DNA from 2 places in the Paenibacillus sp. 1-18 genome. Region 2 is predicted to be linked to the other one. Evidence: riboswitches for the same ligand, from Rfam matches in the RefSeq annotation. Region 2 holds a riboswitch; the other holds the start of a gene.
What was found. Region 2 has a riboswitch for ZMP and ZTP ahead of L693_RS0112650 (TIGR01440 family protein). Riboswitches for the same ligand answer to the same signal wherever they lie in the genome.

Region 1 (7,433 bases), on a different contig from region 2:
GTATCCAATCTACCTTGGCCCCTAACGTCTCGCTGATTAATCGCAGAGGAAGATAGGCAATACCGTTCACCGTGAAAGGAGGGATGGTAAGCTCGACAGGTCTACCGTTCACTGTTGTTTGGCTGGTTTTGAGATTCAATTGTAGAGAGACAGGATTAGCTCCAGTCTTGGACTGAATAATGTTCGCTACTTTATTGTTGGAGTCAAAGGTGACTTCGGCCCCCAGCTTGTCAAAAACAGAACGGAGAGGAATAAACGCCTGCCCGTTTCTAGTAATCACACCGTTACTCAGGGGAACAGGTATACCGTTAAGACGGACGAGAATCGGCTTTTGTACAGGAACTGGCGTACTATAAAGAAACTCATAATCCCCTATACCAAGCTGTGCATGCTTGTTGACCCCCCAGCCCCACAGGGTGCCGTCCGTTTTTTGCATGATTACATGTCTTGGGCCTGCTTTGATGCTTTGAATATGTTGAGCCAGTAATGTAAAGTGGGCATTCGGCAATAATTTTTCTCCGTCCAAGGACGCTGCATAAACATTTCCCTCTGTGGTCAGTGCAAGAATGGAACGCTCAACGATGAAGGCGTCTTTAACATTCTTTACACCCGTCAACAGTACAGGAGTATTTTCGTTATGATAGGTTGTAGCATCCGAGGAGCCTGTGACTGTAGCACCCCAGAACCACAGCCGGCCTTGCCGATCCATCGCAAGATAGGTACGACCATTGGATTTAATCGCCTGGATTCCTGTTAGGGATTGAATCTGCGCAGCAGATATAGTATCGGATAAGGTGGCATTTGTATCAAATTCCTTGGGCCATGTCCATACGGTACCGTCTTTTTTTAAGGCTATATTTTTCGCGATTGCCGTAATATCCTTTAAGGAGGAAACAGGTTTAAAACCCTGCAAGCCTTTTGTGTTTTTCCACACACTGCCGTCCTTTTTCAAGAAGATCCAGCCTTCCTCATATTCCGGTCTTTCTTCATAATAGCTGTCTATATCTGCAACCCCGTCGACGCCGGATAGAGGTTGAAAAGGACCCAAGATGTCGTCATTGTTGAGTCGATCAGCGAAATATATGCTGCCTTCGGTGCTCAGGGCAAGCACATGATTTAAACCACTTACAGCTGCGAGGTTCTGTAGTCCTTCCAGAGGAATGAATTTCACGGATTCAGAAATGTTGTCTCTGGGTACATACCAAGCGGAATGATCTTGTAAGGTAAATACCAGGTCGCCTTCGTTGATGATATTAGAAAATGTTTTTACAACGTCCGGCTTATCTTCTACGCGAGTAGGAACAGATTGATTATAGCCCCACAACCATAAGCTTCCATCGGATTGAATCAGACTCCCGGAATCATAAGAACGAATACGGGAAGTAGACTCCTTTTCGGCCGCCCATGCATTAGAGCTGAATAATAATAACGCGATCATACTGAGTAATAGAGTCCGTCTTTTCATTCGCCTTTCCTCATTTCTTCATAAATGATATAAGATAAAAATAATTTCTTGGGAAATATACCCGTATCAATAGACGTTGAATATTTAGAAAGGTTTTCCACAAATTGATAAATTCCAATAAAATAGCCTCCAAACCCACGATTATAAACGGGTTTGGAGGCTATTTTTTGAGCATGGGAGCAGGGATAACTTGGGACGGTTCTTCCAATGGATTAGCCCGTTATTCGGCTGCGCACGATCATTAGGGTTTGTTCTTTGATTTGTGCAATTTCACGCATGAGTGCAGCTGTTTTGGCTTCATAGGATTGTTTGACATCCAAGTCCTTTAGTGAGGCAAGGTTAATGTCAACGGTAAGCAGGGCGGATTGAGCAGCAGCTTCAAACAGGATTGCACCTATGCCAAGATCAGAAATGACATTTTTATTGGACGCCTCCACAATACGGTAGGCATGAGACAATCCATCCCGGCTTACTTCCAGCAAGCGCATGGGTACCTCAATGGCAGCGATCACTGCGGTCTGTAGAGAATGGGTACGATAACGCTTCTCTTCGTCTGTTTCTTTGGGTAGCTTTAGCGCCGTCATGTACTGTTCAAAGGAGCGGATGTCTGCAGCCATCAGTTCCTCACAGCGTGAAGTCAGGTTTTCCATGCTACGAATCACTTCAGTGATTGGCTCGTGGATGTGTGCGAATTTTTCTCCTTGTGAAAGGTTGGCGGTCATGGAGGTCATAGCGGCCCCCAGTGCCGCAGCCAATGCGGATATACTTCCTCCGCCGGGTGTAGGAGCTGCGCTTCCAGCCTCTTTCAGAAAATGTCCGATGGAATCCTTCCACGACAGTTCACTCATGAATAAACCACCTCTCGGGAGTATTGTTGCAGATCAATCGCTTTGAGCAGATTTTTATACAAGATTGCCGTCGTTAATGTACCGACACCGCCGGGCACGGGAGAAATCGCATGCACCTTTTCCCCAACGTCTAAAGCGGCATCCCCCACTATTTTCCCCTCCAGCGTCTCATTAATTCCCGCATCTACCAAAATAAGACCGGGATGCACCATATCCTGAGTAATGACATCAGGGCATCCGACTGCGACGAAGGCAATGTCTGCATGACTCAAATGCTCTGCAATATCGCGTGTGCCCGCATGACAGGCCGTGACGGTAGCATTTTCTCTTTGCAGCATGTGAAAAAGGGGGAGTCCCACAGTCTGGCCGATGCCGACAAGCGTGACATTTTTGCCTGCCAAGGTGTGACCGTAATGCTTGAGCAGTTCAATACAGGCTTGAGGTGTAGCAGGATACAGTCCAGCCTCGCCTGTGACAGTAGCCAGCTTATTGCCCGGGGTAATTCCATCAATATCCTTGTACGGGGCGATGGACTGTTTAATGACGGATGCGGATAGATGCCGGGGAAGGGGCAATTCCAGCATAATGCCGTGTACATGAGAAGCTTCATTCAGGCTGTCGATCAGGTGAAGGAGCTCGGCTTCTCTAACATGGCGGTCAAAGGTATGAAGATGAAAGGAGATGCCCAGCTTCTCCGCTATTTTTTGCTTGGTTCGGGCGTAGTAGGCAGAGGCGGGATCACCTTCTACCAATAGGGTTGCCAGATGGGGACGATGTCCTTGCTGTTTTAACTGTTCCACCTGGGAACGAATCGTCGCATACACTTGCTCGGCTGCTTCTTTGGATTTCATAATAATAGCCATAGCTCAAGCCTCCTCTGAATTTATCGCGCTAATGATGGAATCAACAGGGTGTCAGGGTCTTGTAAACGCAAAAAAGTATTTGCACAAGGTCGTCAAGACAGACGAATCCTCTGCAAATACTTCTCCCAGGCGAACGGCACGCTTTTGTTTGTATGCTCCCTCGTGGTTTATTCCACTGACTTCGCCAGTCACATACAGCGTTATTTACTTTATATATTAACAAATATTCTCCCGGAAATAAACCCGTGAACCATTGGCAAATAGCTGTACTGATTTAATGATATGACAAATGTCATACTCTCGAACTGACGTTTATGACTACAGCGGTGAGAGGCTGTTCCTTATACTGAGGTTAGATCTACATGCACGTCTGACGAGATCAAGGTACAGGCGTCATTTTAAAGGAGGATCAACATTAAGTATGGCACAACTTCCATTAGCACAATTGAAAAAAAATATGGCTCCTTACGAAAAAATAAACACCAAATCCAGCGTTCTGCAGCTTATTAACACTTTGGGCCCGCTGATCTTGCTATGGTATGCGGCTTATCTCAGTCTGTCGGTATCCTATTGGCTGACGCTTCCGATTGCCGTTATTGCCTCGGGGTTTGTGGTAAGGACATTCATTATTTTTCATGATTGTGGTCATCAGTCCTTCTTCAAAAGTCGCAAGCTGAATGACATTGTAGGAACGATTACAGGTATCATTACGCTCTGTCCGTATCATCAATGGAAAAATAGTCATGCCGTCCACCATGCAACCAGCAGTAATCTCGACAAAAGAGGTACAGGTGATATGTGGGTACTTACGGTAGAAGAGTACGCACAGGCTTCTATATGGACACGGCTGGCTTATCGCATATACCGGAATCCTTGGGTTATGTTCGGATTAGGTCCGATCTATACTTTTTTGCTTACCTATCGGTTTAACGTCAAAACAGCGAAGCGCAAGGAAAAAATAAACACTTATGTTACAAATATATCTATCGTTGCCTTATATGCATTGTTGTGTTGGGCTATCGGCTGGCAGTCGTTTCTTCTGATACAGGTGCCTATCTTTTTTGTTTCAGGCATGCTGGGAATCTGGCTGTTTTATGTGCAGCATCAGTTTGAGGATTCATATTTTGAGCATGATGAAGAGTGGAGCTATATCAATGCAGCTGTAGAGGGCAGCTCTTACTACAAGCTTCCTAAAGTATTGCAATGGATTACGGGGAATATCGGTTTTCATCATGTCCATCACTTGAGTCCAAAAGTGCCGAATTATAATCTGGAGAAGGCACATGAAGCGACACCATTGCTGCAAAAAGCAACCACCATCACTATGAGCAGCAGTCTGCAATCTTTGAAGTTCCGGCTTTGGGATGAAAGCACAAAAACCTTTTTGACCTTTAAACAAGTGAAGCCGCTGCTGGGCAAACGTGTTACCGTTACCAAACCCATTCCTGCACCTGTTGTGAGCACAGAAAGAAAATGAATTGTACGCATTTCGATATGATAAGATAAGGGATAAAAGCAAGGTGAAGGAGAGAAGGGTGAGCAGGATGCAAAAATGGTATCAGATTTTCCAAAAAAATACGGGACTTAGCCCTTATGTGTGGGTTGTCTTTTATATCCTGCCCTTTTATTACTTCAGCTCCTCCTCGACAAGTCATATTATCCTGGGCACGGCGATTATTTTAGTGTTTTTTGCTTGTTATGTACTGGCTTTTGTCTCGAAAGGCTGGCTCATATACTTCTGGACCAGTGTACAGATTGTTATATCAATTACCATGACGCTGCTGTTCAGCTATATGTATTTTTCCATATTTATTGCTTATCTGATCGGTAATATTAAAAGTAAAGCCGCATTCACAACACTGTATATTCTCCTGATGGTTATTACCATTGGACTGATCAATTATGGTTTTGTTTCTGAAAATCCTGTTTTTATTAAACAGATTCCTTTTATTTTGCTCAATCTGATTGGTGTGATTCTCCTTCCGATCACGAATTTTAATCGTAACAAAAGTGATCGGCTTCAGGTACAATTAGAGGATGCCAATAAGAAAATATCGGAACTGATTAAGCTGGAGGAGCGCCAGAGAATTGCACGTGATCTGCACGATACCTTGGGTCAGAAGCTGTCACTCATCGGGCTGAAAAGCGATTTGGCGGGCAAACTGATGGATCAGCACCCGGAGCGGGCTCGTGTTGAAATTAACGATGTTCGGCTTACGGCGAGAAGCGCGTTAAAAGAAGTACGGGAAATGGTGACTCAAATGCGCGGCATGCGATTAGAGGATGAGTTACTGCGCATTCGGCAGATTTTAAAGGCTGCCCATATTGAATTGACCCTGGAGGGCGACCCGAAGCTGAAGCATACGTCGTTAATGAACGAAAATGTGCTTAGTATGTGCATGAAGGAGGCGGTAACCAATGTGGTTAAGCACAGTGGAGCTACCGCTTGTTCTATCACCATTGAGCCGTCTCGGAAGGAATTGACCCTTCGGATTCAGGATAACGGGACAGGCGTTATAGGGGAAAATGCAGTTTTTCGAGGTCATGGCCTGCGAGGAATAAAGGAAAGACTCGAATTTGTGAACGGATGTATGGAGCTGCATTCAGATCAGGGAACAACTCTGGTCATTAAAGTGCCGAATATCACTGAAAGGCCGAACGAGGAGGTGGGGCCATGATACGAATTGTCATTGCAGAAGACCAGCGTATGCTGCTGGGCGCTCTTGCTTCGCTGCTGGACTTGGAAGAGGATATGAAAGTAGTTGGAAAAGCGAGTAATGGAGAAGAGGCTGTAGAGCTGGTCAAGCTGCATCAGCCGGATATATGCATCATGGACATCGAAATGCCGATAAAGAGTGGACTGGACGCGGCTGATGAACTCAAGGGCTTGAACTGCAAAGTGATGATTTTGACCACATTTGCTCGCCCCGGGTATTTTGAACGGGCCATCAAGGCAGGTACCCACGGCTATTTGCTCAAGGATAGTCCCAGTGAAGAGCTGGCTTCCTCCATTCGCAGCATTTTAGCAGGTCGTCGCATTTATGCCCCGGAACTGGTCGATGATGCTTATGCCGAGGTCAACCCGCTGACTGAGCGTGAGAAGACTGTATTGGCGCTCATTGCTGACGGGAAGAACACAAAGGAGATTGCTGGTGAACTGTATTTAACGACAGGGACGGTACGTAATTACATCTCAGTCATTCTCGATAAGCTGGGTGTCAGCAATCGAATTGAGGCGATTAGACGTTTTAATGAAAAAGGCTGGTTTAAATGAGTGACCAGCAGAAATATCTAAGCAGAAACAGAGACGGCTATGAAGCAAGATATGGCAGCTCTGTTTTTTTGTTTTATCCATAGATTTGATATGCGGTTAGCACACTTCCTTGTGATACAATAGGATAGTTGTCCACAGGATGGACTGGAGTACAAGGAGGAATGGAACGCATGAAACATGCCCCTTTTATAGCTGTTGAAGGGCCTATCGGAGCAGGTAAAACGACGTTGGCTTCGATGCTTTCAACCGAGCTGCATATACCGATTATTAAAGAAATTGTCGAGGAAAATCCGTTTCTCGATAAATTTTATCAGAATATAGATGAATGGAGCTTTCAACTGGAAATGTTCTTTCTCTGCAACCGGTACAAGCAACTGGAGGACACCGGTCTGCAATATCTGGAGAAAGCTCAGCCTGTTATTTCTGACTATCATATCTACAAGAATCTGATTTTTGCTGAACGTACGCTTAAAGGTATAAAGCGAGACAAATACCGTCAAATCTATCATCTGCTGACAGATGACATGCCTAAGCCGGACATCATTATCTATATTAGAGCCGACTTGGATACTTTGCTGGGCAGGATTCGTAAGCGGGCCCGCTCCTTTGAACAGGAGATGGACCCTGCCTATCTGGAGCAATTAATTACGGATTATGATAAAGGCATTCAGTTTCTTGCTGAGCAGTCCCCTTCGCCCCGTATATTGACCATAGATGGGAATGAGATTGATTTTGTAGAAAACCAGGCACAGTTCGAACAAATTGTTTCCGATATAAAGGAGCTTATTCAATGAGTAATTACAATATCCCCGCGAATGCCCTGATTACGGTAGCGGGCACGGTAGGTGTGGGGAAATCCACGCTAACGGCTGCTTTGGCTGAACGCCTGGGCTTTAAAACCTCTTTGGAGCAGGTTGATCATAATCCGTATCTGGAAAAGTTTTATCATGATTTTGAAAGATGGAGCTTCCATCTGCAAATTT
Region 2 (7,433 bases):
TGTCGGAAGCCTGTCCACCCAATGGGCTGGGAGATGCCGTTATGAACCGCCTGTTGAAAGCCGCAGGTCATCGAGTCGTTCGTCTTTAGCAAGACTCACGTACCTTGTTGGAGAACAGAAAGGGTTCCCGTCTTGTCTGACCGCTCTTAATAAAATCCTCCTCTCTCCTCGTCCTCGTACAGGCGCTTCCGTTGTATGCTTGTACTGTTTTCCCCCTTGTCCGCATAACGTTAACAAGAACGGACGGATAATGGAGGGATGGAGTATGCTGTCAGCCTCTGCCCATGTCGGGCAGGTTGTAACGATTCTGATCATGGCAGTAGCGCTGGGAATGGATGCGTTATCGCTGGGCGTAGGGATCGGCATGAAGGGGATACGCCTGCGGGATGTGCTGCGCATCAGCACGGTAATTGGCTTTTTTCACATTCTGATGCCATTGCTGGGGATGTTCACAGGGCATTATATGAGTTCTTTACTGGGCCATGTAACGACCTATTTTGCAGGTGGGTTACTCATCCTTTTAGGCGGGCATATGGTATATAGCTCCTTCAAGGGGGACGGTGTACAAGTATTGGATCATCGTTCACCTCTGGGTCTCTTGCTGTTTGCACTTGGGGTGAGCATTGACTCGTTTTCTGTAGGGGTGTCGCTGGGGATGTTCCAGAGTGATCTGGTGCTGAGTGTTCTGGCATTTGGCTTTTGCGGAGGTGCAATGGCAATGCTGGGATTGCTGGTGGGCCGCAAGGTCAGCCGTAATCTGGGGGATTACGGAGAAGCCGTAGGCGGTGCTATTTTGCTGGCATTTGGCTTTATGTTTATGTTTTGATTTTAGCGTGGACAGTGTAAAATAAATACAGGATTATAGTAAGGCTTAGGATTATAGATAATGATCCTCTGTTTACATATTTTTAACATACGGGGGGTGAAAACGTTGAAGCATATCTTATTCGTATGCACAGGGAACACTTGTCGCAGTCCAATGGCTGAAGGGATGCTGCGCAAGCTGGCCGCTGAACACGGGCTGGAGCTGGAGGTGCGCTCTGCGGGAGTGGCGGCGATGGAAGGTACACCGATATCTCGACATGCAGAGGCGGTTCTACGGGACCACGATATCTCGGATCAGTTGACCTCGACCCCTTTGAGCGGCGGACTTGCAGAGTGGGCACATCTGATTTTGACCTTGACGCAAGGGCATAAGCAGCACGTCATTCAGCGCTTTCCCCATACGGCGGGCAAAGTATTTACGCTCAAGGAATACGTGGAGGATCGGGATGAAGTGCTGAATGATGTACAGGAGTTAGACGGCTTGTACGCTTCACAGCAGCTGATGGCTTCACTCGGACAAGAACTGTCGGCGCAGGAGCGTGAGCGGATGATTGAGCTGAACCAACGGATTCCGGGCTTTGATATTTCCGATCCATTTGGGGGTTCGCGGGAAGATTACGATGTCACGGCTGCGGAAATCCGCACAGCACTGCATAAGTTGCTGGACAAGCTAAAGACTTCTTCCGAATAAAGTCGGTGTCACTCATCTGATTTGTACGGATTCTGTTGATTTTCGACGATTAATCCGTTAAGATAAGGTGGAAAAATGAGAATCCGGTGTAACTGGCGACAAAAGTGGGATTAACCACGATGGAGCACCGGATATACGGCCGGTCGCCTGGGCAAAAGAGCAATTCCACGTAGGTGTGGACTGCTCTTTTTTCGTATATGAGCTATTCCAGATTTTTTGCTGTCTTCTTGCTCTTCAATTTTTCTGCTCGAAATCCAAATCATCGGCTATAATATAGTCAGATTGTGATATCAGGAGAAAGTGTGTTGAACTTACGGCATGAGACCATGCCTAGTCTCTGAGGGACTGGTCAACCAGGGGAGGTTCCAATGGTAGGACAATTGGATCGTGAGATTTCACTTGAAGCACAGGCCGCTTCTGTCGTGCGGGAGCTCGCTGAAGCAGTCGGTTTGAAGGCTGGGCGCCTGCTGGTGATTGGTGTAAGTACGAGTGAAGTGGCCGGAAGCCGGATCGGCACGGCGGGAGCGCTCGATGTGGCGCAGCAGCTGCTGGCTGGAGTAGATTCCGTACGCCGGGAATATGGCTTTGACGTGGCGTTTCAATGCTGCGAGCATTTGAACCGTGCGCTGGTCGTTGAACGGGCTGTGCTGGAACGGCTGGGATTAATAGAAGTTGCCGCTGTTCCTGTACGCACGGCAGGCGGCTCTATGGCTGCGGTTGCCTACCGGTCACTGGACGATGCGTGTTTGGCGATGAACGTGCAGGCGCATGCCGGGATAGACATTGGCGAAACGCTGATTGGCATGCATCTGCGTCCCATAGCCGTTCCGTTTCGTCCAAGCCTTCGCTGGATTGGCGAAGCACGTGTGACTGCGGCGTTCACGCGTCCTCCACTGATAGGAGGACAACGGGCGGTGTACACCCTTGAACAAGAAGACGGCGGAAACTGTGATTAGCATTTGGCGTGGACTGTTTGTTTTATACTTTGTATACCCAACAATTGACTATGGAGAGGGAGTAATCAATCATGATGGAACATCTGCGTAATAGTGACCCGGCAGTGCTGGAAGCAATGGGACTTGAACTGAAGCGACAACGCCACAATATCGAGCTGATCGCATCCGAGAACATCGTTAGCGAAGCGGTTATGGAAGCGATGGGCTCTGTACTGACGAATAAATATGCTGAAGGTTATCCGGGCAAACGTTACTACGGTGGCTGTGAGCACGTAGATATCGTCGAGGACATTGCGCGTGATCGCGCCAAAGAATTGTTCGGTGCTGAGCATGCCAACGTGCAGCCTCACTCTGGAGCACAAGCCAACATGGCGGTCTATTTGGCAGCACTCAAACCTGGTGATACCGTACTGGGTATGAATTTGGCGCATGGCGGCCATCTGACACACGGAAGCCCCGTTAACGCTTCCGGCTTGTTGTATAACTTTGTTGCTTATGGTGTACGCGAAGACAACTTCCGCATTGATTATGATGAAGTGCGCAAGGCAGCCTTCAAGCATCGCCCTCGCCTGATTGTAGCCGGAGCGAGCGCATATCCGCGTACGATTGATTTTGAAGCCTTTGCTTCCATCGCCAGCGATGTGGGTGCGCTGTTCATGGTAGATATGGCACACATCGCCGGTCTGGTAGCAGCGGGTATTCATCCTAACCCGGTTCCGCATGCCCAATTTGTGACCACAACCACGCACAAAACGCTGCGTGGTCCGCGCGGAGGAATGATTCTGACTCGCAAAGCGTGGGCGCAAGCGATTGACAAGGCGATTTTCCCAGGCATTCAGGGCGGTCCATTAATGCATGTGATCGCGTCCAAAGCCGTTGCCTTGGGTGAAGCACTCCAGCCTTCCTTCAAAACCTATGCACAAAACGTAGTTCGCAATGCACACGTACTGGCAGAGACGCTGCTGGCGGAGGGGATTAACATCGTATCGGGCGGTACAGATAATCACCTGATGCTGCTGGATACGCGTAACCTGAATATTACAGGCAAAGAAGCCGAGCATGTATTGGATTCCGTAGGCATCACGGTGAACAAAAACGCGATTCCGTTCGACCCGACAAGTCCGTTCATTACCAGCGGAATTCGTATTGGTACCCCTGCTGCGACATCCCGTGGTATGGATGAAGAGGCTATGGTTAAAATCGGTAAGATCATTGCCGAAACACTCAAAAATCCGAAGGATGATACGGTATTGTCCAAAGCGAGCCAAGCGGTTGGCGAGCTGACTGAAAAATTCCCAATCTATCCAGGTACTCAATACTAATTAAATCAACCACCTATCCATGTTGAATAAGGCTGTTTTCCTTCCGTAAGCCGGAGGGGGAACAGCCTTTTTTGTTTTCTGGCGACTCGAAACTTACATTTTTGGTTAATAAGCGATTAAGGATTTATTTGTATTTTCCTGCACGATCTACACAGAGGAGTGATGACACTTGAGTCAAAGAAAATCCGCGCAGTTATTGCAGCAGCTCGTATTTATAGGCCCTATGGCGTTGTTTTTCGTCTTGATTATGGTCATTCCGTTCCTGCTGGGACTATATTATTCCATGACCAATTGGGACGGAGTGTCGGAAAATGTCCAATGGCTCGGATTGGGGAATTACGTCCATATTTTTAGAGATGATCCGGATTTTCGAAATGCATTTTGGTTCACGGTCCGTTTTACCGTATGTGGCGTGATCCTGACGAATCTGATCGGCTTTTCCCTGGCTTATGTACTTACAAAGCCGTTGCGTACCCGCAATGCGTTACGGACTGTATTTTTTATGCCTAATATGATTGGTGGCTTACTGCTTGGCTTCATCTGGCAATTTATCTTTGTGCGCGGTTTTTCTGCGGTGGGGGAGGCAACCGGGCTGTCCCTTTTCAAGCTACCATGGCTTGGTGATGGGCCAACTGCTTTTTGGGGAACTGTCATCGTGTTTGTTTGGCAGTACGCAGGCTATCTCATGGTTATCTACATATCCTCGTTAAATAATGTCTCCCATGCCCTGATTGAATCAGCTCAAATCGACGGTGCAAGCCGAAGACAGATTTTACGCCAGGTAGTAGTGCCGCTTATTATGCCAGCCGTAACCGTTTGCCTCTTTTTGGCGATATCCTGGTCCTTTAAAGTGTTTGAGCTGAATTTAGCCCTGACAAAGGGTGGACCCTTCAAGTCGACAGAGTCTGTAGCGTTGGACATATATAATGAAGCGTTTACAAATAATCGTCTTGGATTGGGGACCGCCAAAGCTATGATTTTCTTTATCATCGTAGCAATCATTACGATCATTCAGGTGCGTCTCACGAAGAAGAAGGAGGTTGAAATGTAATGGGGAAAACGCCAAGCTACCGCTTGGGTACGTGGGCTGCTGAAATTGTGCTCATTGTGCTCGGATTGATCTTTCTGATTCCGTTTTATTTTTTGCTCGTCAATTCCGTTAAATCCTTTGGCGATATTTTGGCTCATTCCGCTTCGTGGCCGACAACCTTTCGGTTTGAGAACTACGCCAACGCCTGGAATAAAATAAACTTTCCGACAGCGCTGGGGAATTCATTGCTCGTCACCATCGTCAGCAATGCTCTCCTGCTGCTGATCAGCTCGATGGCTGCTTACCAGATGGTTCGCCATGACACGCGTTTTAACCGATTGCTGTTTGGTCTGCTTGTGGCTGCAATGGTCGTGCCTTTTCAGTCCATCATGCTGCCGCTTATGGAGGTATCCAACGTGCTGAGATGAACAATAGCATACCAGGATGCATTGCAGCCGGTGCGGTCAAGGGCTGATGGAGGGATAACCGATGAAAAAAACAGTGCTGCTTGTCCTCTCCCTGATCGTACTGCTCGCATGTACGCTTTCGGGTTGTGGAAATACGCAGGCCGGGCCAAACGAGACGAAAACGATACACATCTATCAGTTCAAAGTAGAGATTCAGAGCCGCTAAACAAACTCAAGGCGGATTATGAAAAAACGCATCCGGGCATCAAGCTGGATATCCAATCTGTCGGAGGCGGTACGGATTACAGTGCTTCGTTGAAGGCTAAATTCGCCTCAGGTGATCAGCCGGACATTTTCACCAATGAGGGCTATCAGGACCGTGATACGTGGTTTGAGTATTTGGAGGACTTGTCAGATCAGCCATGGGTAAAGGACCTGGATGATTTTGCCCGCAAGCCGATGACCGTTAACGGTAAGATTTACGGACAGCCCATGAACCTGGAAGGCTTCGGATTTGTTTACAACAAGGATTTGTTCAAGCGGGCGGGCATAACCAAGCTGCCTCAAACGATAAGTGAGCTGGAGGAAGCAGCGAAGCGCCTGAAAGCAGCAGGGATTACACCGTTTGCTAACGGATATGCGGAATGGTGGGTGCTGGGGAACCATTTTGTCAATATTCCGTTTGCCAGACAGCCGAACCCGGAGACCTACGTCGAGCATTTAAACAAGGGAACAGCCCGTATCCCTGGCAACCCTGTGTTTGATCAGTGGGTGAAGCTGCTTGACCTGACTTTAAAATATGGTAACAGCAATCCCCTTACGACAGACTATAATACACAAGTCACGTTATTTGCGACAGGCAAGGCCGCCATGATGCATCAGGGGAACTGGACTCAGCCACAAATAGACGGTATTAATCCTGACTTGAATCTGGGGATTCTGCCTGCGCCTATAGATAATGATCCTGCTAAAGGAGGCAGGCTTGCAGTGGGGGTGGCATCCAACTGGGTGGTCAATAAAAATTCGCCTGTGAAGCAGGAGGCAAAAGATTTTCTCAATTGGCTGGTTACTTCGGAGATAGGCAAGCACTATATTACCAAGGAGTTCAAATTCGTCCCCGCCTTCAAAAGCATTACATCCAGTGATGAAACGACAGGTGATCTTGGTGCGGAAATATCCCGGCATGTGAGGGAAGGCAAGATATGGAGCTGGAACTTCCAGCGCTTCCCGAAAGGACTGAATCAGGATTTGAGCAGTAGTATGCAGGCCTATATTGCGGGGGTTATTACAAAAGACGAAATGCTGCAGCAATTTCAGGGAGCGTGGGACAATTTGAAGTATAGATAAAAACGTCGCTTCATCAGGAGCCCGAACCCCAACTTATAGCACAGAGGGGAATTTTGAGTTCGACAGGCTTTGACGGTCAAGGGCCGTTAGAGCCTTTTTTGATGTGGTTTTCCATGACAAAAGTCACTCATAATGTGGCAGGGGAGATATTTTACTCTACATATCTTTCTCTTGGCCAAAGGTTGTGGTGGCAGGTGTTAAATCAACCAAGGGAATGTTATAATAAACAGGATTTACAGGCACGCACTGCATCTGTGCTTATTTGGTTTGTACAAATAGGTTACATAGATCCTTTCCATTCAGGATGTTCGATATTCTGGTGCGGAAGAACGTGACGATAATACCGGAGGGAATATATCATGGCAAAACTGGTGGTTTGTGATCACCCTTTGATCCAGCACAAACTTACATTTATCCGCGATGTGCGGACCAACACCAAGGATTTCCGCGAGCTCGTGGATGAAGTAGCAACTTTGATGGCTTATGAAATTACGAGGGACATCCCGTTGGAAAGCATTACGGTGCAAACACCGGTTGCTGAGACAGAAGGTAAAGTGATTTCCGGACGTATGCTGGGCCTTATTCCGATTTTGCGTGCAGGCTTGGGTATGCTGGATGGCGTTGTAAAGCTGCTGCCGGCAGCAAAGGTAGGCCATGTGGGATTGTTCCGCGACCCTGAAACATTGCAGCCTGTGGAATACTACACAAAGTTGCCTACAGATGTGACAGAGCGTGAATTGATCGTCATTGATCCGATGCTTGCAACAGGCGGTTCGGCGATTGCAGCCATAGATGTGTTGAAAAAAAGAGGCTGTACCCAAATTAAAATGATGAATCTGATTGCTGCTCCTGAGG

Region 1: it holds a riboswitch for ZMP and ZTP, as region 2 does, so the genes downstream of both, L693_RS0124190 (bifunctional 5,10-methylenetetrahydrofolate dehydrogenase/5,10-methenyltetrahydrofolate cyclohydrolase) here and L693_RS0112650 (TIGR01440 family protein) in region 2, are expected to answer to the same signal.

Annotation. Positions count from the first base shown of each region.
Region 1 covers NZ_ASSB01000359.1:26,767-34,199, forward strand. Annotated here, with positions in the region: gene L693_RS0124180 (stalk domain-containing protein) at 1-1,465, opposite strand, end outside; gene L693_RS0124185 (cyclodeaminase/cyclohydrolase family protein) at 1,678-2,313, opposite strand; gene L693_RS0124190 (bifunctional 5,10-methylenetetrahydrofolate dehydrogenase/5,10-methenyltetrahydrofolate cyclohydrolase) at 2,310-3,176, opposite strand; ZMP/ZTP riboswitch at 3,293-3,378, opposite strand; gene L693_RS0124195 (fatty acid desaturase) at 3,598-4,653, shown strand; gene L693_RS0124200 (sensor histidine kinase) at 4,721-5,854, shown strand; gene L693_RS0124205 (response regulator transcription factor) at 5,851-6,450, shown strand; gene L693_RS0124210 (deoxynucleoside kinase) at 6,621-7,244, shown strand; gene L693_RS0124215 (deoxynucleoside kinase) at 7,241-7,433, shown strand, end outside.
Region 2 covers NZ_ASSB01000204.1:17-7,449, forward strand. Annotated here, with positions in the region: partial or broken gene L693_RS29975 (Sua5 family C-terminal domain-containing protein) at 1-89, shown strand, start outside; gene L693_RS0112640 (manganese efflux pump MntP) at 266-826, shown strand; gene L693_RS0112645 (low molecular weight protein arginine phosphatase) at 932-1,516, shown strand; ZMP/ZTP riboswitch at 1,595-1,676, shown strand; gene L693_RS0112650 (TIGR01440 family protein) at 1,885-2,472, shown strand; gene glyA (serine hydroxymethyltransferase) at 2,544-3,794, shown strand; gene L693_RS0112660 (carbohydrate ABC transporter permease) at 3,964-4,845, shown strand; partial or broken gene L693_RS28060 (carbohydrate ABC transporter permease) at 4,845-5,275, shown strand; partial or broken gene L693_RS0112670 (ABC transporter substrate-binding protein) at 5,314-6,578, shown strand; gene upp (uracil phosphoribosyltransferase) at 6,938-7,433, shown strand, end outside.